Linked DNA regions of Variovorax paradoxus. The protein of the gene in region 1 interacts with the protein of each later gene in a pairwise test. Links are inferred from orthologs where the notes say so. Each region holds a gene or a part of one and is shown on either strand. Other genes may lie near its edges.

Region 1 (10,228 bases):
TGCACACCGCGCTGCTCGAAAGCCTGGTGAACTTCACCCAGTCCGGCGGCCGCAAGATCGACGCCTGGACCGCACAGCACCGCACCGTGCTCGTGCCCTTCGACCGGCCCGGCGACGCGCCCGACGCCTTCTTCAACGCCAACACGCTGGCCGAACTGCACGCGCTGGAAAACCGATGAGCCGCATCGCCGACATTGCCGCCGCGCTTGCCGGCTACGACCCCCAGGCGCTGAGCGTCGGCGGTGTCCAGGCCTTTCTGGCGCAACTGGTGGCGCCAGCCGTGGTGTCGGAACGCGAAGAGGTCGCGCTGCGCGAAGCGCTGGGCCGCGTGCTGGCCGACGACATCATTTCGCCGGTCAGCGTGCCGCCGCACGACAACTCCGCGATGGACGGCTTTGCCTTCGACGGCGCGATCCTGCGGGACGACTCGCCCACTGACGCATCCATCGAACTGCGCGTGGTGGGTACCGCATTGGCCGGCGCGGCCTGGCGCGGCGCGCTGGCTGCCGGCGATGCGGTTCGCATCATGACGGGCGCGGTGATGCCCGAAGGGCTCGACACCGTGATCCCGCAGGAGTTCTGCAAGGTCGACGGCGACCGCGTGCGCTTTCCCGTCAAGGTGCTTCGCCGCGGCGACAACCGCCGCTTTGCGGGCGAAGACCTCATGCAGGGCCAGCCGGCCTTGCGGCGCGGCGAGCGCCTGTCGCCCGCCGCTCTGGGCATGGTCGCCAGCCTGGGGCTGCCCTCGGTGCCCGCGCTGCGGCGGCTGCGCGTGGCCTATTTCTCGACCGGCGACGAGATCCTGACCCTCGGCGAGCCGCCGCGCGAAGGCGCGGTGTACGACAGCAACCGCTACACGGTGTTCGGCCTGCTCACGCGGCTGGGCTGCGAGGTGATCGACCTGGGCCTGGTGCGCGACGATCCGGCCACCCTCGCCGCCACGCTGCAGCGTGCCGCCGGCGAGGCCGACGCCATCATCACCAGCGGCGGCGTGAGCGTCGGCGCGGCCGACCATACGCGCGCCGTGATGCAGCAGCTCGGCGACATGGCTTTCTGGCGCGTTGCCATGCGCCCCGGCCGGCCGATGGCGGTCGGGCTCGTTCCGCGCGGACAGCAGTCCTCGCCCGGGCCAGGCTCGGCGGTGCTCTTCGGCCTGCCCGGCAATCCGGTGGCCGTCATGGTCACCTTTCTCGCCTTCGTGCGGCCCGCATTGCTGCGCATGATGGGATGCCACGAGATTGCTGCAGCGCCGCCGCCCCTGCTGCGCGCGCGCGCCGCGAGCGCCATCCGCAAGAAACCCGGCCGCACCGAATACCAGCGCGGCTTCGTGCGGGCCGTGACCGGTGCGCTGCCCGAGGTTCGCATTGCCGGCAACCAGGGCTCCGGCGTGCTGAGCTCGATGGTCGAGGCCAACGGCCTCGTGGTGCTGCACCACGACCAAGGCAGCGTGGCCGCGGGCGACGAAGTCGACGTGATGATGCTGGAGGCTTAGAGGGTCAAGGCTCAGATCCGGCCCAGCGCCTTGTCCACGCCCTTGTTGGCGAGCATGTCGGCGCGTTCGTTGCCGACGTCGCCCGAATGGCCCTTGACCCAGCGCCATTCGATCAGATGGCCTCCTTCGGCCACCAGCTTGTCGAGTTTCTGCCAGAGTTCGACGTTCTTGACCGGCTGCTTGGTCGAGGTGCGCCAGCCCTTGGCCTTCCAGCCGCGGATCCATTCGGTGATGCCCATGCGCACATACTGGCTGTCCAGGTAGAGGATGACCTTGCAGGGCCGCTTGAGCGCGGCCAGTCCCTCGATGACGGCGGTGAGCTCCATCCGGTTGTTGGTGGTGTTGAGTTCGCCGCCGAACAGTTCCTTTTCGGTGGCGCCCGACTTGAGCCACGCGCCCCAGCCGCCGGGGCCGGGGTTGCCTTTGCATGCACCATCGGTGTAGATCACGACTTCGTTCAAAACGCTCTTTTCCTTCTTCTTTCAATATTCAATCGGTGCACTCGGTGCGAGCCTTGTGCATCTTGCCTGCGATGGGTACCGGCGCGGTGGCGCGCGCCGCTGCACGGCGCCAGTCAGCGCTGAGCAGGCGCATGCCGCGCACCCGCTTGACCGCCACCAGGAAATACACCGCGCCGAAGATCGGCCACCAGCGCTCGCCGGCGGTGTCCATCCAGCGGCAGCGTTCGAGCCAGGCCTCGCTGCGCACCGCAGGCCGGTAGACGCCGAAGCGCCCGGACTCCACCTCGAAGCTCAGAAGCCGCAGCCAGTCGCGCATGCGCCAGTAGCCGATGAACTCGCCGCCCTCGGGCAGGAAGAGGTCGCCGAACCCGAGCTTGCGGTACAGGTGCGCGCGGCGCTGCCGCATGCCCCAGAGGCTGGCCGGATTGAGCCCGCAGATCACCACGCGGCCTTCGGGCACCAGCACCCGCTCCACTTCCCGCAAGGTCGCGTGCGGATCCTCGCTCAACTCCAGCGCATGCGGCAGCACCACCAGGTCGAGGCTGTTGGCGGCAAACGGCAGCGCCGTGAAATCGGTGAACAGCGCAGCCCTGCCGGACTGCTGGCCAGGGTCGGGCAGGGCCAGCCAGCGGTGCGGCATGCGGTTGCTGCGCAGGCCATCGACGCCGGCGGCGCCGAGCTGCAGCGCGTGGTAGCCGAAAACATCCGCCACGGCCTCGTCGAACTGGGCCTGCTCCCATGCGAGCAGGTAGCGGCCGGGGGGGGTCGCGAACCAATCCTGCAAACCTATAATTTGACCGCTCATGACCCTCGTTCCGCTGCCCGCCTTCGCTGACAACTACATCTGGATGCTGCAGGACGGGTCCAACGCGATCGTGGTGGACCCGGGCGACGCTCAACCGGTGTTCGACGCCTTGGCGCGCGACAAGCTGCAGCTCGCCGCGATTCTAGTCACGCACCATCACCCCGATCACACGGGCGGCGTGGCCGCGCTCCATGCGGCAACCGGCGCACCCGTCTTCGGCCCGGCGCGCGAGCGCATTCCGCAGCCCTTCACGCCGCTGTCGCACGGCGACAGCGCCGAGGTGCTCGGGCTGCGCTTCGCGGTCATCGACGTGCCGGGCCACACGGCCGGCCACATCGCCTACTTTCTGCCCGCCAGCGCAGGCCGGGCGCCGCTTCTTTTTTGCGGCGACACGCTGTTCTCCGGCGGCTGCGGCCGGCTGTTCGAGGGCACGCCGGCGCAAATGCTGGCCTCGCTCGATGCGCTGGCGGCGCTGCCTGGCGACTCCCGCGTGTGCTGCGCGCACGAATACACACTTGCTAACCTGCGTTTCGCCCGCGCGGTGGAACCCGGCAATGCCGATCTGACTCAGTACATCGCGCATTGCGAAAGCCTGCGCGCGCAAGGGCAGCCCACGCTGCCCGCGCAACTGGCCACCGAACGCCGAATCAACCCCTTTCTTCGCAGCCGCGAAGCCACTGTCCTTAGAGCGGTGCGCGAGCACGCCGAGCTTTCCGCCGATGCGGCCGAAGCCGACGTGTTTGCCGCGCTGCGCCAATGGAAAAACGACTTCCGATGAAACTTATCGCTGCTGTCTGCCTTGCAGGCTCACTGTTGCTCGCGGGCTGCGCGGGCACCACCAGCCCGTCTTCCTCCTCCACCACCTCCCCGCAATCCACCGCCACCAGCGGCGGCACCGGCTCCAAGGCCTCCGGCAGCGCCGCCCCGGTCTACCCGGGCGGGCCGCTCACCCCCATCACCAGCAGCGAGGCCCATTCGCAGAGCGTCATCACGCTGGCGCCGCCCGCCGACATGTGGGACCGCATCCGCCGCGGCTTCAAGATGCCGAACCTCGAGAGCGACCTGGTGCGCGACCGCGAGCAGTGGTATGCCAGCCGCCCCGACTACATCCAGCGCATGACCGAGCGCTCGAACAAGTACATCTTCCACATCGTCGAGGAACTCGAGCGGCGCAACATGCCGACCGAACTCGCGCTGCTGCCGTACATCGAGAGCGCGTTCAACCCGCAAGCCATTTCCAGCGCGCGCGCAGCGGGCATGTGGCAGTTCATGCCGGCCACCGGCACCGACTTCGACCTGAAGCAGAACATCTTCCGCGACGACAGGCGCGACGTGGTGGCCTCCACGCGCGCCGCACTCGACTACCTGCAAAAGCTCTACGGCATGTTCGGCGACTGGCAGCTCGCTCTGGCGGCCTACAACTGGGGCGAAGGCAGCGTGAGCCGCGCCATCGCCAAGAACCAGCGCCTGGGCCTGCCCACCACCTACAGCGATCTTTCGATGCCGGCCGAAACGCGGCTCTATGTGCCCAAGCTGCAGGCCGTGAAGAACATCGTGGCCAATCCGCAGGCCTTCAATACCGAGCTGCCGCTGATCGCGAACCACCCGTATTTCCAGACCGTGACGCTCACGCGCGACCTCGACGTCGAACTGGCCGCCAAGCTGGCCGACATCCGACTCGAGGACTTCCGCGCCCTCAACCCGGCCGCGCACAAGCCGGTTCTGCTTGCGGCCGGCACACCGCAGATCCTGCTGCCCTGGGACAACGCGGCTGTGTTCCAGCGCAACTTCGATGCCTACTCGCAAGGCCAGTACGCCAGCTGGACGGCGTGGGTCGTTCCCACCACGATGACAGTCGCCGACGTCGCCCAGCGCTCGGGCATGAGCGAGGCCGACCTGCGCGCACTCAACAGCATTCCGCCGCGCATGCTCATCAAGGCCGGTTCGACGCTCATCGTGCCGCGCGGCGCCCGCGTCAAGGAAGACGTGACGGCGCTGGTGGCGGACAGCGGCCATCTGAGCTTCCAGCCCGAGATCGTCAACCGCCGCACCACCGTCAAGGCGGGGCGCAACGACAGCGTGGCCAGCATCGCGCGCCGCTACAAGCTCAAGCCCGCCAGCGTGGCCGAGTGGAACGACGTCAAGCCCAATCATTCGTTCAAGCGCGGCTACAGCGTGGTGGTGTACCTGCCGGTTCGCGCTGCGCCCGAAGCCCGTGTCGGCACAGGCGCGGCACCGGTTCGCGGCCGAGCCGCCGTTGCCGCCAAGCGCGGCGGCAGCCCGGTGAAGGCGGTTGCTGCACGCGGCAGCAACGTGGTGAAGTCGCCGGCAGGCAAGCAGGTCGTGCGCGAGAAGCGCGGCGGCACGCCGTCGAAGAAAAAGCGCTGAACCCGGGACAGCGAAAGCCAAGGCCCGGGCGCACGCAGCGCTAGAGTTTTTCGGTCTCCCCGCTGCGCGGCTGCCACTTCATCAGGCGCTTCTCGATCAGGCCGACAAGGCCGTCGAGCAAGAGCGCAAAGGCCGTCAGCACCACGATGCCGGCAAAGACGGTGTTCACATCGAAGGTGCCTTCGGCCTGGAGAATCAGGTAGCCCACGCCACGTGCCGAGCCCAGGTACTCGCCGACCACCGCGCCGACGAAGGCCAGGCCCACCGAGGTGTGCAGGCTAGAGAACACCCAGCTCGTCGCGCTCGGCAGGTACACGGTGCGAAGCAGCTGCCGCTGGTTGGCGCCGAGCATCTTCGCGTTGGCCAGCACCACCGGGCTCACCTCGCGCACGCCCTGGTAGACGTTGAAGAAAACGATGAAGAACACCAGCGTGACGGCCAGCGCCACCTTGCTCCAGATGCCCAGGCCGAACCACAGCGCGAAGATCGGCGCCAGGATCACGCGCGGCATCGAATTGGCGGCCTTGATGTAGGGATCGAGGATCAGGCTCGCCGTGGGCGCCAGCGCCAGCCAAAGCCCGCAGGCCAGGCCGAGCACAGTGCCGATGCCGAAGGCCAGCACTGTTTCGAGCAGCGTGGTGCCCAGGTGGCGGTAGATGTCGGCATTGCCCTTCAGGCCTTCCGGGAACAGCAGGTTCGGCGGCACCTCGAACGGCAGGAACCAGCTCCAGATGCGCCCCGCCACCTGGATCGGCTCGCCAAGGAAAAAGGCGATCTGCTGGTTGCGCGACGCCACATGCCAGCCCACCAGGATGATCGCGAGCAGCACCAGCTGCCAGAAGCGCGCATTGCGTTCGTTCAGGCGCGGCATCATGCGGCCTTCCTCAGCTGCTGCGCATAGCCCTTGAGCACCTCGTCGCGCAGCACCTCCCAGATCTGCGTATGCAGTTCGACGAAGCGCGGCTGCGTGCGCACCTCGGCCACGTCGCGCGGGCGCGCGAGGTCGATGGCGAACTCGCCGATCGGATGCGTGGCCGGGCCGGCCGACAGCACCACCACCCGGTCGCTCATTGCAATGGCTTCGTCGAGGTCGTGCGTGATGAAGAGCACGGCCTTCCGTCCGTGTGTGCCCCCGGGCGCTGTGCGCCCACCCCCCGAGGGGGTGAGCTCCGGCCTTGGGGCGGCCCGGCGGCCCTCGCTCGGCGCACTCCAGAGTTCGAGCACTTCGTTCTCCATCAGCTGCCGAGTCTGGACGTCGAGCGCACTGAAGGGCTCGTCCATGAGGATGATGTCGGGGTCGAGCACCAGCGTCTGCGCCAGCGCCACGCGCTTGCGCATGCCGCCCGAGAGCTGGTGCGGATAGCGGTCGCCGAAACCGGAAAGGCCCACGCGCGAAAGCCAGGCCTCGGCCTGTTCGCGCGCATCGGCATCGGGCACGCCGCGGTACTGCAGCCCGACCATCACGTTGTCGATGGCGCTGCGCCACGGCATCAGCGCTTCGGTCTGGAACATGTAGCCCGCGCGCGCGTTCACGCCCGCCAGCGTCTGGCCGAAGACCTTGATGCTGCCCGACGAAGGCTCGAGCAAACCGGCGCCCACGTTCAGCAAGGTCGACTTGCCGCACCCCGTGGGGCCCACCACCGAGACGAACTCCCCGGCCCGCACGCGCAGCGTGGTGTCGGCCACCGCGGTATAGCGCTGGCCCGGATCGTCCTTCGAGTGGAAGGTGCAGCTGATGGAGAGAAGCTCGAGTGCGTAGTCGGACATGTCTGGCAGGAATTCTGGCATCGGCCGCCACAAGAAAAAACCCGGCCGAGGCCGGGTCGCGGGGACGTTCGGAGTCAGGCTTTGAACCTGTCTTTCGCGCGCCTAGCAAAATCGTTGGTGTAGGTCTTCATGAGGTCGATCTTGTCGGCCTTCACGGCCGTGTCGAAGCTCGATATGGCGGTGAGCGCCGTCTTCGGACCGTCGGCCGGCACCAGGCCGTCGGTGGCGATCGATTCGCGCACCTTGTCGAAGGACGCAAGGTACAGCGCGCGGTCGCCGAGCAGGTAAGTTTCAGGCACTGTCTTGATGATGTCGCCGGGCCCGGCCGTCTGCAGCCACTTGAGGCCACGGACGATGGCATTGGCCAGCGCCTGGCAGGTGTTGGGATTCTTCTGGATGAAGTCGACCGGCGCGTAGAGGCAGGCCGCGGGCATCGGCCCGCCGAACACCTGCTGCGTGCCCTTGAGCGTGCGCGTGTCGCTGATGATCTTCACGTCGCCCTTCTGCTCGAGCATGGTCATGACGGGGTCGGTATTGCTGATGGCATCGATCTGGCCCGAGCGCAATGCGGTGAGCGCACCGGCCGCCACGCCCACGCCGATGTAGCTCACATCGCTGGCCTTGAGGCCGCCGCGCGACAGCACGAGGTTGGCCACCATGTTGGTCGAGGAGCCTGGCGCCGAGACGCCGATCTTCTTGCCCTTGAGATCGGCAATGCCCGTGTAGCCCGCCATGTTCTTGGTCGAGACGCCCACCGCGATCTGCGGTGCGCGGCCCTGCAGCACGAAGGCCTGGAAGAACTGGTTCTTGGCCTGCAGGTTGATGGTGTGCTCGTAGGCGCCGGAGCACACGTCCGCCGAACCGCCCACCACGGCCTGCAGCGCGCGTGCGCCGCCGGCGAAATCGGAGATCTCGACATCGAGGCCCTCGGCCTTGAAATAACCGAGCTGCTCGGAAATGGTGAGCGGCAAATAGTAGAACGCCGCCTTGCCCCCCACTGCGATGGAAATCTTCGTCTTCTCGAGCTTGGCTTGCGCAAAGACCCGCGGCAGCGCAATCGTTGCTGCAGCGACTGCGGAGACTGTCATGAGGGTTCTGCGGTGGAGCATGGAGCGATCCTGCGGGCTCTTGATTCTGTGAACCCGATCGAGCTTAGGGGTGCGCCCCTGTTGCCTGCATCGGGGTCATCCCGTGCGGGTTTCCACGTAAGCATGAAGACCTCCGCGCGGCCTGTGCCGAACGGCCTGTGGCGGGGCGCCGCAGAGGCTGTTTGCGCGCTTATCGCGCGAGAAAAAGAATGGCGATATTGACCAGGAAACCGAGCGCCCAGACCGCGCTGCGCGCGGAGCCGATGCCCTTGATGTAGAGCGCGATATAGGCCACCCGCAATACGACATAGGCCGCGGCCAGCATGTCGAGCCGCGCCTGGTTGGCGCCGAGCTGATGCGCGATGATCACCGCGCCGATGAAGAACGGAAGGCCTTCGAAGCTGTTGGCTTGCGCGCAGTTGGCGCGCGCGCGCCAGCCGCTCTGCCTTGCGGCCCAGTCGCGCGGCTGCACGTTGTCTCGCGGGCCGAAGCTGCCGGCCTTGGCGACCCATGCCGCGAGATACGGCAGGCCGCAGGCGATGAACACGCACCAGTAGGCGATGGTGAGCAGGGAAAAAGTCATTGGAATGTTGTCTCCGTTCGGCAGAGCGGCTGCAGCGGCCGCTGCACGCTATCGGCGGTCTACCAGGGCATGCGCGATGGTGCCGAGATCCACGTATTCGAGTTCGCTGCCGGCAGGCACGCCGCGCGCGAGGCGCGTCACGTTGAGGCCGCGCTGCCTGAGCGCTTCGCCGATCACATGCGCGGTGGCTTCGCCCTCTGCCGTGAAGTTGGTGGCCAGGATGACTTCGCTCACGGTGCCGTCGAGCGCGCGGTCGAAGAGCTTCTGCAGGCCGATGTCCTTGGGCCCGATGCCGTCGAGCGGGCTGAGCTTGCCCATCAGCACGAAGTAGTAGCCGCGAAAAACCCCGGTGCGCTCGAGCGCGGCCTGGTCCGCGGGCGTTTCGACCACACAAAGCTTGCTCGCGTCGCGGCGCGTGTCGAGGCACACGTGGCAGACCGGCGCTTCGGTGAAGGTGTTGCAGCGCTCGCAATGCCGCACGTTGCCAGCCGCCTGCTGCAATGCGCGCGCAAGCAGCTGCGCGCCCTCGCGGTCGTGCTGCAGCAAGTGGAACGCCATGCGCGAGGCCGACTTGACGCCGACACCGGGCAGGCGGCGCAGCGCATCGACCAACGCGTCGAGCGAACTGGCGTCGGCCATCAATGGCTCAGAACGGCAGCTTCATGCCGGGCGGGAGGCCCGGCATGCCTGCGGTGAGCTTGCCCATCTTCTGCTCGCTGGTTTCCTCGGCCTTGCGCACCGCGGCGTTGAAGGCGGCAGCCACGAGGTCTTCGAGCATGTCCTTGTCGTCGGCCAGCAGGCTCGGGTCGATGGTGATGCGCTTGACGTCGTGCTTGCAGGTCATCACGACCTTGACCAGGCCCGCGCCCGACTCGCCTTCGACCTCGATGGTGGCCAGTTCTTCCTGGGCCTTCTTGAGGTTGTCCTGCATTGCCTGCGCCTGCTTCATGAGGCCGGCCAGTTGTCCTTTGTTGAACATCGTTGGTCCTGATTGGTTGGAATGGGGGAAGGATAAGAGAGATGGCGGTCGATGCCGAATGCCGCAAGAGCCGGCACGGGTTTTCAGTGGCGTTGCGTCAGGCCGGCTTCAGTGTTCCGGGCACGATCTTCGCATCGAATTCGCGCATCAGCATCTGCACTTCGGGATCGCTGCGAATGGCCTCCTCGGCCACGCGCTGGCGCTCGTCGGCCGCCTGCTTGTTGCGGCGCGCGGGGCTGTCGACCACGCCGCCGATCTCGATGGCGAGCTTCACGCCATGGCCCAGCGCGGCCAACGCATCCGTGAGCTTTTCGCGGGCGGAAGGCTGGTTGAGCAGTTCGCGCTCCACGCGAAGTATCCACTGGTCGACATCGCGCGCCACCAGCTGCGACTGCAGTGCGAGTTCGCGCGCCAGGGCGTTGATGCTCTCGGCCGCGATCATCTGCGTGACCGTGGCATGCCAGAAATCGCCGTCCTCGCTCGGTGGAATGGGCTGCGCCGGACCGCGCTGCTCGTCGGGCCGCGGCACGTCCCGCTGGCTCGGCGGCGGCTGCACGCGCATGGGAACAGCAAGCACCCGGGGCGCCTCGGCAGGCGCCGAGGGCTCGGCCGCGGCGGAAGGCCTGGGCCCACCCGGGCGCATGGGTTCGCTGACCACGGCCAGA
Region 2 (10,359 bases), 4.5 Mb from region 1 along the record:
GGTGACATGGGCCGTGAGGCCCCTGGCCTCGAACCATTCCTTGAGTTCGCCGTGCAGCACGATGATGGGCTTGCCGCTGCGCAGGTTGGCGATCTCGCACAGGCGCCACGTCATCGGCATGCGCATGCCCAGGCCGATGGCCTTGCTGAAGGCCTCCTTGGCGGAAAAACGCGTGGCCAGATAGCTCAGGCCGCGCTTGGGCCAGCGCTCGCTGCGGGCCTTCCAGACCGCGAATTCGGCGTCGCTCAGCACCCGGTGGGCAAAGCGCTCGCCCTGGCGCTCGAACGTGGCGGCGATACGCCGCAGGTCGCAGATGTCGGTGCCGATGCCGTAGATCATGCCGATCCCGCGCTCACTGCGCCTCTTGGATGCAGCGCAGGTATTCCTTGGTGGTGGCGGCATAGCCGAGTTCGAGCGCATCGGCGATGAAGGCATGCCCGATGGAAACTTCCCGGACACCGCGCACCGCGCGCAGGAACGCCGTGAGGTTGTCGCGGCTCAGGTCGTGGCCTGCATTGAGGCCGAGCCCCGCCGCTTGCGCCGCGCGCGCCGCTTCGACATAGCGCGCGAGCACGGCCTGCTCGCCCGGCGTGCCGCGCGATGCGGCATAGCCTTCGGTATAGAGCTCGACGCGATCGGCGCCCACCGCCTTGGCCGCGGCCATCATCTCGGGAATGGGGTCCATGAAGAGGCTCACACGCACGCCCAGGGCTTGGGCCTCGGCAATCAGCGGGCGCAGGCGGTCGGCGTCTTCGGGGAAGCTCCAGCCATGGTCGCTGGTCGACTGGGTTTCGCTGTCGGGCACGAAGGTGGCCTGGTGCGGCTTCAGCGCGCGCACGAAGTCCATCAGGTTGTGGAAAGGGTTGCCTTCGATGTTGAACTCGATCGCGGGCCAGTCCGTGGCCAGCAGCGCGGCGAGGTCGCTCACGTCGTGCGGCCGGATGTGGCGCTCGTCGGGCCGCGGGTGCACGGTGATTCCCTGCGCTCCGGCCGCAAGGCAGGCCTTGGCGGCGGTGAGCACGCTCGGAATGCCGAGCGCACGCGTGTTGCGCACCAGGGCCACCTTGTTGAGGTTGACCGACAGCGAGGTGGTAGCGGATTGGCCTGGAGTGCTCATAGGGCTTGCAAATCTCTCATCATCTGCCGCGTGCGCAGCGTGGACACCCCGCAATGGTAGTTGAGCAGCACGCGCAGCTGGTTTCGAAGGGCGCTGTTGCTGCCGGCATTCATGGTGGCAATCTCGCGCAGCGTGGCCGTGAAGGGTGCGCGGTCGTCGAGCACGCCCTGCAGCGACTGCCAGTCGGCGCCGGCCAGCGCCGCCTCGTCCTCGCCCGCCAGCCGCAGGCCGGCTTCGGGCACCAGGCTGTAGCGGGCATCGGCCACGAGCGGCTCGAGCGTGAGGGTCTGGGCGTCGAGCGACGGCAACAGGCCCACTGCGCGCAGCAGCAGCAACTCGAAGGCGCGCAGCGCCGCGGCCTGGGTGGCGGCCTGGGCGCCGGCGTGGTCGCCCGCCAGCACCTGCACCACGCCCGCATAGGCATCGAACAGCGCCTCGTGGGCATCGTCCCGCGCCAGCAGGCGCAGCAGCAGTTCGTTGACGTAGTAGCCCGAGAGCAGCGCCTCGCCGGTCGGCATGACATGGCCGCCCATCCACTCGGCGCCCTTGAGCGTGCGGATCTCGGCGTCGCCGCCGTAGTTGAGCTGCAAGGGCTGCAACGGCAGCAGCACCGGCCTGAAATTGGAGCTCGGCCGCTTCGCTCCCTTGGCCACCAGCGCGATGCGCCCGTGGTGGCGGGTAAACACCTCGAGGATCAGGCTCGACTCGCTCCAGTCGTAGCGATGGAGCACATAAGCCGGTTCGTGCGAAACGCGGTGGGCAGTTGCCACTTCATTCGTAGCCGAACGAGCGCACGCGGGCTTCGTCGTCGGCCCAGCCGGACCGCACCTTGACCCACAGTTCGAGGAACACCTTGGCGTCGGCCAGCTTTTCGAGCTCGACCCGGGTTTCCATGCCGATGCGCTTGATGCGCTCGCCCTTGTCGCCGATCACCATGGCCTTGTGGCCGTCGCGCTCCACCACGATGGTGGCCGCGATGCGCAGCAGGCGCTTCTGGCCCTTCTTCTGGGGCGGTTCTTCCTCGAACTTGTCGATGATCACGGTCGAGGTGTAGGGCAGTTCGTCGCCGGTCAGGCGGAACAGCTTCTCGCGCACCAGCTCGCCCGCGAGGAATTTCTCGCTGCGGTCGGTGAGCTCGTCCTCGGCATAGAACCAGGGCTGTTCGGGCAGGTATTTCTCGCAGATGCCGAACAGGCGTTCGACGTCCTTGGCATTCTTGGCCGACATCGGCACGAACTCGGCGAAGGCGTGCTTCGCCTGCATGGTCTGCAGCCAGGGCGCGATGTCGCCGCGGCGGTGCACGTTGTCGAGCTTGTTGGCCAGCAGCACGGTGGGAATGCCCTTGCCCAGCAGCTTGAGCACCCGCTCGTCGGCCGGCGTGAAGCTGCCCGCCTCGACCACGAAAAGAATCAGGTCCACATCGCCGACCGCGCCCTGCACGGTCTTGTTGAGCGATTTGTTCAGCGCGTTGGCATGCAGGGTCTGGAAACCCGGCGTATCGACGAACACGAACTGCGTGGCCCCCAGCGTGCGCATGCCCGTGATGCGGTGCCGCGTGGTCTGCGCCTTGCGCGAGGTGATGCTGATCTTCTGGCCCACCAGCGCATTGAGCAGCGTCGATTTGCCCACGTTGGGCTTGCCGACAATGGCGATCAGGCCGCAGTGCCGAGGGCCGCTTGCGCCCGTATCGCCTGCCGGGCCCTGGGAGTCTGCTGCTGAATTGATAGCGTCGTTCATTCTGATTTCACGCGGCCCCGCGTGCCTTGAGCCGGATCAACATGGCCGCCGCGGCAGCCTGCTCGCCGGCACGTCGCGAACCACCGATGCCGCGTTCGCGCAGGCCCAGCTCCGGCACCTCGCACTCGACATCGAAAGTCTGCTTGTGCGCTGCGCCGAGCGTGGCCGCCACGCGGTACGCCGGCAGCTTCATTTTGTGACCCTGCAGCCATTCCTGCAATTCGGTCTTCGGATCCTTGGCCACCGCATCCATGCGCGGATTGATTTCGACCGACTCGTAGAGCCGCCGCACCAGCGCCTCGGCGGCCGAAAAGCCGGCATCGAGGTAGACCGCGCCGATCAGCGCTTCGAGCGCGTCGGCCAGGATCGAGGGCCGGTTGGGCCCGCCGGAGCGCGCCTCGCCTTCGCCAAGGCGCAGCAATGGCGACAGCTGCAGTTCCAGCGCCAGGCGATGCAGTGTGTCCTGCTTGACCAGGTTGGCCCGCACGCGCGACAGGTCGCCCTCGGGCAGCGCCGAAAGACGGATGTAGAGCAGGTGCGATACCGCGAGATTGAGCACCGAGTCGCCGAGGAATTCGAGGCGCTCGTTGTGGTCGGCCGAAAAACTGCGGTGCGTGAGCGCGAGCTGAAGCAGCCGCGGATCGGAGAACGAATGCTTGAGGCGCTCCTGCAGCGCCGTGAGGCCGCCGTCCACCTTGCGTGTCGCCGCGTTCAGCGGGTCTGGCCCTTGTACTTGAGCACCAGGTAGGCCGGCCCGAACAAGGGGATCTCGCGCTCGTAGGCATACGACACGACCACCTTCTCGCCGACCTTCTTGATGTCGAGGTCCTTGCCCGAGACCGACTGGAAGTCGTCGATGGCCTGGGCCCGATCGAAGATGGCGCGCACTTCGGGCACGGTGGTGCCTTCCTTGGCCTTGTTGGCGGCCTTGTCGATGGCCTGCCATTCGATCAGCGTCGGGATGACCTGCGCGACGACGACGCCGACGCAAGCCAGCACCACGGCGACAAACACCAGACCGATGAACGAGATGCCGCGCTGATGCGCGGCCCTGCTGCGGATGGACCGATTTGTTCTCATGCCCTCTTACCCCTCGAACAATGCTGACTGCTTATTGGAATGGACCGATGCGACCCAGGTCGCCGAAGTTCATCCAGACGAAGAACGCCCTGCCCACGATGTTCTTGTCCGGAACGAATCCCCAGAAACGGGAGTCCGCCGAATTATCGCGGTTGTCGCCCATCATGAAGTAGTTGCCGGCCGGCACCTTGCACACCACGCCTTCGACGGAGTAGCGGCAGTTCTCGCGGTACGGAAAGTCGGTGGCGCCCTGGACGAAAGCCGGACCGGCGTCGTCGTTGAGCAGCCTGTGCTGCTTGCCCCCGAGGTCTTCGGTGAACTGCCTGAGCAGGCGCATCGACTCGCTGTCGAGGTAGTCGGGCATCGGGTTCTTGGAAACCGGCTGGCCGTTGATGGTGAGCTTCTTGTTCAGGTAGGCCACTTCGTCGCCCGGGACGCCGACCACGCGCTTGATGTAGTCCATGCTCGGCTTGGGCGGATAGCGGAACACCACCACATCGCCGCGCGCCAGCGGGGTGCCGTCGGTGATCTTGGTATTGATGACCGGCAGGCGCAGGCCGTAGGTGAACTTGTTCACCAGGATCAGGTCGCCCGTGAGCAGCGTCGGCATCATCGAGCCCGACGGAATCTTGAAGGGCTCGTACAGGAACGAGCGCAGCAGGAACACCACCAGAATCACCGGGAACAGCCCGGCCGTCCAGTCGAGCCACCACGGCTGCATCAGCAGGCGCTCGCTGGCCTTGGCGTCGGCGGTGTCGACCTGCGTGATCCCCTGCCCGGCCAGGCGCGCGTTGCGCTCGCTCAGCGAGCTTTCGAGCGCTGCGGCGGTGCGCTCGCGCCGGGGCAGGAAGTAGAAGCGCTCGGCCAGCCAGTACAGGCCGGTGACCACCGTGGCCAGGAACAGCAGGAGCGCGAAATTGCCCTCGATGGCACCAAAGTACCAGGCACCGACATAGCCGGCGAAGGCCGCAAGGACCAGGGAAGTGATGAATGCCATGTTTGAGATCAGTCTTCGACTTGCAGAATCGCGAGGAAGGCCTCTTGCGGGACCTCGACGGAGCCGATCTGCTTCATTCTTTTCTTGCCCGCTTTCTGCTTCTCGAGCAGCTTCTTCTTGCGGGTGATGTCGCCGCCGTAGCACTTGGCAAGAACGTTCTTGCGCAGCGCCTTGATTGTCTCACGCGCAATGATGTTGACCCCGATGGCGGCCTGGATGGCCACGTCGAACATCTGGCGCGAAATGATCTCGCGCATCTTCGACACCACTGCCCGGCCCCGGTACTGCGATTGGCTCCGGTGCACGATGATGGAAAGCGCATCGACCTTCTCGCCGTTCAGCAGGATGTCGACCTTGACCACGTCGGACGCGCGATATTCCTTGAACTCGTAGTCCATCGAGGCATAGCCGCGGCTGACCGACTTCAGCTTGTCGAAGAAGTCGAGCACGATCTCGCCGAGCGGCATCTCGTAGGTCAGCATGACCTGGCGGCCGTGGTAGGCCATGTTCATCTGCACGCCGCGCTTCTGGTTGGCCAGCGTCATCACCGCGCCGACGTATTCCTGCGGCATGTAAAGGTGCACGGTGACGATCGGCTCGCGGATCTCGCTCATCTTGCCGACGTCGGGCATCTTGGACGGGTTCTCGACCATGATGACTTCGCCGTCGTTCCGGACCACCTGGTAGACCACGCTCGGCGCGGTCGTGATCAGGTCCTGGTCGAACTCGCGCTCCAGGCGCTCCTGCACGATTTCCATGTGCAGCAGGCCCAGAAAGCCGCAGCGGAAGCCGAAGCCCAGCGCCTGGCTCACCTCGGGTTCGTAGCGCAGCGATGAATCGTTGAGCTTGAGTTTTTCGAGCGCGTCGCGCAGCGAGTCGTACTCGCTGGCCTCGGTCGGGTAGAGGCCGGCAAACACCTGCGGCTGGATTTCCTTGAAGCCCGGCAGCGCCTCGGTGGCGGTGGCGGCCGCGCCGCCCGTGCCCGGCTTGATCAGCGTCACGGTGTCGCCGACCTTGGCGGCCTGCAGCTCCTTGATGCCCGCGATGATGTAGCCCACCTCGCCCGCCTCGAGCGAAGGGCGCGGCTCGTTGGCCGGCGTGAAGACGCCGATGTTGTCGGCGTTGTACATGGCGCCGGACGCCATCATCTTGATGCGCTCGCCCTTCACCAGCCGGCCGTCGACCACGCGCACCAGCATGACGACGCCGACGTACGCATCGAACCAGCTGTCGACGATCATCGCGCGCAGCGGACCGTCGGGATTGCCGCGCGGCGCGGGCATCTTGTGCACGACGGCTTCGAGGATCTCGTCGATGCCCAGGCCCGTCTTCGCGGAACATGGAATCGCATCGGTCGCGTCGATGCCGATCACGTCTTCGATTTCGGTGCGCGCGTTGTCGGGATCCGCGTTGGGCAGATCCATCTTGTTGAGCACCGGCACCACTTCGACGCCGAGGTCGAGCGCGGTGTAGCAGTTGGCCACCGTCTGCGCTTCGACGCCTTGCGATGCATCGACGACGAGCAGCGCGCCTTCGCACGCCGACAGGGAGCGGCTCACTTCATACGAGAAGTCGACGTGGCCCGGCGTGTCGATCAGATTGAGGTTGTAGACCTGTCCATCGAGCGCCTTGTAGTGCAGCGCAGCGGTCTGCGCCTTGATGGTTATCCCACGCTCTTTTTCGATGTCCATCGAGTCGAGCACCTGCGCTTGCATCTCGCGTTCCGCGAGGCCGCCGCAACGCTGGATCAAACGGTCCGCGAGCGTCGACTTGCCGTGATCGATGTGCGCAATGATCGAAAAATTTCTGATGTGATTCATCAACGGGAACGCTTAAGTACTTGAATTGGCTCGTGCGCAGAGTGCGACAGGCAAGAAAAAAGGGCGCGTCTTCTGGAGACGCGCCCTGAACCAACAAGCAATGGCAACTGCAGTAGTTGGAACTTCATTGTAGGCAAAAAGGGAGGCACGTACATCCGGGGACAGGGTCAAAACGGGTCGTTGCAGGTCCACAACATCAAAGATATAAACAACTTATCCACAAGATCGGTGGAGCACTCCATGAACAACTTGTGGGCGATCTGTGGAGCGCCGGTGGACTGCTGTCTGACATCTCGCATGGTGGAGGAAAGCCCTCCCCTTATGCGCGGACTCGCCGCCCAATGGCTTCTATTCTACCGAAAATCGTCCTAAGCCTCTTTATAAGTTAGTGAACACAAACAAAACTACCTCACTTTTGGCGCAGAATTTTTTTTGAAACCGGGCGCTCCGACGTCGCAAACACCTCAAAAAAAGGCCCCAAACCCGAGTGACGGGTGGGGCCACTTGACGGAAAGGCCGGATCAGCGTGCAGGTCGGATCAGGGCGTATTGGGCCCATTCGCCGCGGCGGAACAGCACGCTCAGCGGCTTGCCCTTGTCGGCCTTGGCGACCGCGGATTCGAATTCCTTGACGCTCGAGACCTCGATATTGCCGACGGCAAGGATCACGTCTCCTTCGCGCAGACCGGCCCTCGCGGCGGCATCGCTTGCCGCCTCGATGCGCACGCCGCCACGCATCTTGAGTTCCTTCTTCTGGGCTTCGGTCAGGTCGCTGACCGCGAGGCCGAGCGCCTTGCCGGCCGCCGACGGCTTGGCCTGCGGCTCCTCGCGCTCGGGCTGGCGCTTGCCGGCCGGCTTGGCTTCTGCATCGCCCTCGGCCACGGTGACCGAGAGCTCGCGCGTACTGCCGTTGCGGAACACCGTCAGCGTGTTCTTGGCGCCGGGCTTGGTGCTGGCCACCGAGCGCGACAGGTCGCTGGGCGTCTCGATGGCCTTGTCGCCGTACTTGGTGATGATGTCGCCCTCGCGCACGCCGGCCTTGTCGGCTGCCGAACCCGGCACCACGCTGCTCACGAGCGCACCGCGCGCCTTGCCCAAGCCGATGGATTCGGCCACGTCCTTCGAGACCGAGCCGATGGTCACGCCGATCAGCCCGCGCGAGACGCGCCCGGTGGCGCGCAGCTGGTCGCTGACGCGGATCGCCTCGTCGATCGGAATCGAGAACGAAATGCCCATGTAGCCGCCCGAGCGCGAATAGATCTGGCTGTTGATGCCCACCACTTCGCCGCGCAGGTTGATCAGCGGGCCGCCCGAGTTGCCGGGGTTGATGGCGACGTCGGTCTGGATCAGGGGCACCAGGTCGCCGGTGTCGCGCTGCTTTGCGCTCACGATGCCGGCGGTCACGGTGTTCTCGAGGCCGAAGGGCGAACCGATGGCCATGACCCATTCGCCAACCCGCAGCTTCGAGATGTCGCCAACCTTCACCACCGGCAGGCTCGTCGCCTCGATCTTGACCACGGCGACGTCGCTGCGCTTGTCGGCACCGATCAGCTTGGCCTTGAACTCGCGCTTGTCGGTCAGCGTGACGAGGATTTCGGACGCGTCCTCGATCACGTGGGCATTGGTCATGACATAGCCGTCGGCGGACAGGATGAAGCCCGAGCCCACGCCGCGCGGACGCTCTTCCTCCTGCGGCTGCTGCGGCCGGTTCGGGCGCGGGCCTGGACGCGGGTTGCCGGGCAGCGGCTGCCCGAAGAAGCGCCGGAAGAATTCCTGCATCTCCTCGTCCATTTCGCCGCTGCCGCCGCTGGAGGTCACTTTCTCGACGGTACGGATCCCGACCACGGCCGGCCCCACCTGCTCCACGAGATCGGCGAAATCGGGCAATCCGCGCGCCTGCGGCGTCTGTGCACTGGCCGGCGCGGCCGGCAGGAAACCCACGGCTGCCGAACAGGCCACGCCGAATGCGAAGAGATAGGAACGAAGCTTGTGTCCCTCGACTTTGAACATCATCGGTTTTCTTTCAAAAGAACAGAGCGGCCAAAAGAAGAGCTATGAGTCGGTGATACGGACTTGGTTCAGCACCATCGTCCTGCGCATGCGCAGCAGGTCAGCGCGTGCGCGAGAGGCTTTGGGCGAACGCATTGAGCGTCTGCTGCGGCACCTCGCCCACAGCGGTCAGCCACCAGTCGCTCGCCGGTTCGGGCAGTCGCCGGCGAATGGCGTTGGTTGCCCCGATCGTCAGCACACCATCCCGAGGCGCACGCTTTTCATCGTAGCGCTCGATGAAAAGCGACACCGAGGCCAGGCCATCGGAGAAGGTCCATTGCACGGTGCGGTCCTGCCCCGCCTTGTCGTCGCTGCCGGCCGGACGCCGGTAGAAGCTGCGCGGCTTGAAGCCGGCCACCGGCGCCTTGAGGACCCAGCCTTCGTCCTGCGCGCTGGTGCGTTCGAGCTCCAGCTTCTCGACGCGGTAGCCGCTGGTGTTGGTCATCATCTGCGCGAGCGCCTGCGCCTTGACCGGTGCGTCGAGCTGCAATTCGGAAAACGCCGACTGCTCCACCACACGGGATTCGGCATCCACGGTCTGCAGCTTCACCACCAGGCCGGAGCGGCGCTCGCTCCAGATGCGATAGCCGAAGCGCAGCCCGTCGTGCGGCACCAGCTGCACCACGTCGGCATCGAAGCCTGCCACGCGGTCCTTGCCGACGGCCCGCACGTCGTAGAAGTCGCCGATCGACGAATCGGGCTTGTCGGGCAAGTTGGGGAACAGGTCGAGATTCTCGCGCTTCTCGACCTTCACGACCTTCGCCTCGGGCAGGAAGGTCATCACATGGTGGTTGCGCCTGAACGTGGAGCGCGGCGGTCCCGACAGGGCCTCGATGCGCTCGATCTGCAGATCGCCGTCGCGCACATGCCAGATGCGTGCGCTCGACAGGTCGCCGCCCGCGGCCGAAACCACGAAGGTGCCAACGTAATTGCGCTGCCGGGCTCCCGTATGCATGCGTTGCAGCCATTCGACGACGCTCATCGAGGGCGGCGCATCGCCAGCCTGGGCCGAGGCCGTCCCCCTGGGGTTCGCCGGACCAGGCCGGGTCTGCGCGGCCGCGATCTGCGCAAGACAAAAAGCAGCGAACACCAGCGCGAACGCGCGTGCGGAGATCGGCATCTGAACGGTCATTGGAGAGAGACAGGCGCGGATCAGCGCGCAGGGCCTTCGAAGGTCGCGTTGCGCAGGAAGCCCGAGGGCATTTGCGACGCGCCACCGGCCTGCTGGTGCGCTTCGAGCAATTGGTCGAGCCGCGGATCGCGCAGCATGACCTGCGGACTGCCGTTGCCGACCATCACACGGGTTGGCGTGAGCGCGGCCGTGGGCGGAAGCTGGCTGTTGGCGGCCGCGGCGGCCAGCACCGAATTGGCGGCCGGCTGCTGCTGGGCAGCTGCGATCTGGGCACCCAGCGACGACGCGCCAATGCCGTTGCCGACCAGGGTCCAGCTGATGGCGGCAACCGCCACCAGCGACGCGGCGCCGGCCACCAGCTTCCAGCGGAAGACCGGCTCGTTGGCTGCGTCGGCCCTGTGTCGCGCCGTCAGCACCGCGGGTGCTGC

Evidence for each region.
Region 2: the proteins of recR (region 1) and recO interact in binary tests that used the Escherichia coli proteins (3 or more experiments, as listed by UniProt). The link is inferred for Variovorax paradoxus from one-to-one orthologs.

The regions. Positions count from the first base shown.
Region 1 is NZ_JAUSXL010000002.1:4,987,660-4,997,887, forward strand. Bases 7,429-10,228 are described here. They hold recR (recombination mediator RecR), read right to left. Parts: upstream 9,224-10,228; coding sequence 8,633-9,223; downstream 7,429-8,632. Other genes in these bases: QFZ47_RS27280 (ABC transporter substrate-binding protein), read right to left, coding at 7,429-8,022; QFZ47_RS27285 (MAPEG family protein), read right to left, coding at 8,192-8,584; QFZ47_RS27295 (YbaB/EbfC family nucleoid-associated protein), read right to left, coding at 9,231-9,563; dnaX (DNA polymerase III subunit gamma/tau), read right to left, coding at 9,661-10,228. Also shown: molybdopterin molybdotransferase MoeA, read left to right, coding at 176-1,492; rnhA (ribonuclease HI), read right to left, coding at 1,504-1,953; QFZ47_RS27255 (class I SAM-dependent methyltransferase), read right to left, coding at 1,982-2,737; gloB (hydroxyacylglutathione hydrolase), read left to right, coding at 2,757-3,536; QFZ47_RS27265 (transglycosylase SLT domain-containing protein), read left to right, coding at 3,533-5,146; QFZ47_RS27270 (ABC transporter permease), read right to left, coding at 5,187-6,020; QFZ47_RS27275 (ABC transporter ATP-binding protein), read right to left, coding at 6,017-6,913; more of QFZ47_RS27280, read right to left, coding at 6,988-7,428. UniProt on the Escherichia coli protein: May play a role in DNA repair. It seems to be involved in an RecBC-independent recombinational process of DNA repair. It may act with RecF and RecO.
Region 2 is NZ_JAUSXL010000002.1:486,747-497,105, forward strand. The notes cover bases 1-2,931. They hold recO (DNA repair protein RecO), read right to left. Parts: upstream 1,888-2,931; coding sequence 1,114-1,887; downstream 1-1,113. Other genes in these bases: acpS (holo-ACP synthase), read right to left, coding at 1-339; QFZ47_RS06095 (pyridoxine 5'-phosphate synthase), read right to left, coding at 353-1,117; era (GTPase Era), read right to left, coding at 1,889-2,854; rnc (ribonuclease III), read right to left, coding at 2,862-2,931. Outside these bases: more of rnc, read right to left, coding at 2,932-3,548; QFZ47_RS06115 (DUF4845 domain-containing protein), read right to left, coding at 3,566-3,934; lepB (signal peptidase I), read right to left, coding at 3,966-4,931; lepA (translation elongation factor 4), read right to left, coding at 4,940-6,751; QFZ47_RS06130 (DegQ family serine endoprotease), read right to left, coding at 7,273-8,763; QFZ47_RS06135 (MucB/RseB C-terminal domain-containing protein), read right to left, coding at 8,861-9,931; QFZ47_RS06140 (sigma-E factor negative regulatory protein), read right to left, coding at 9,952-10,359. UniProt on the Escherichia coli protein: Involved in DNA repair and RecF pathway recombination.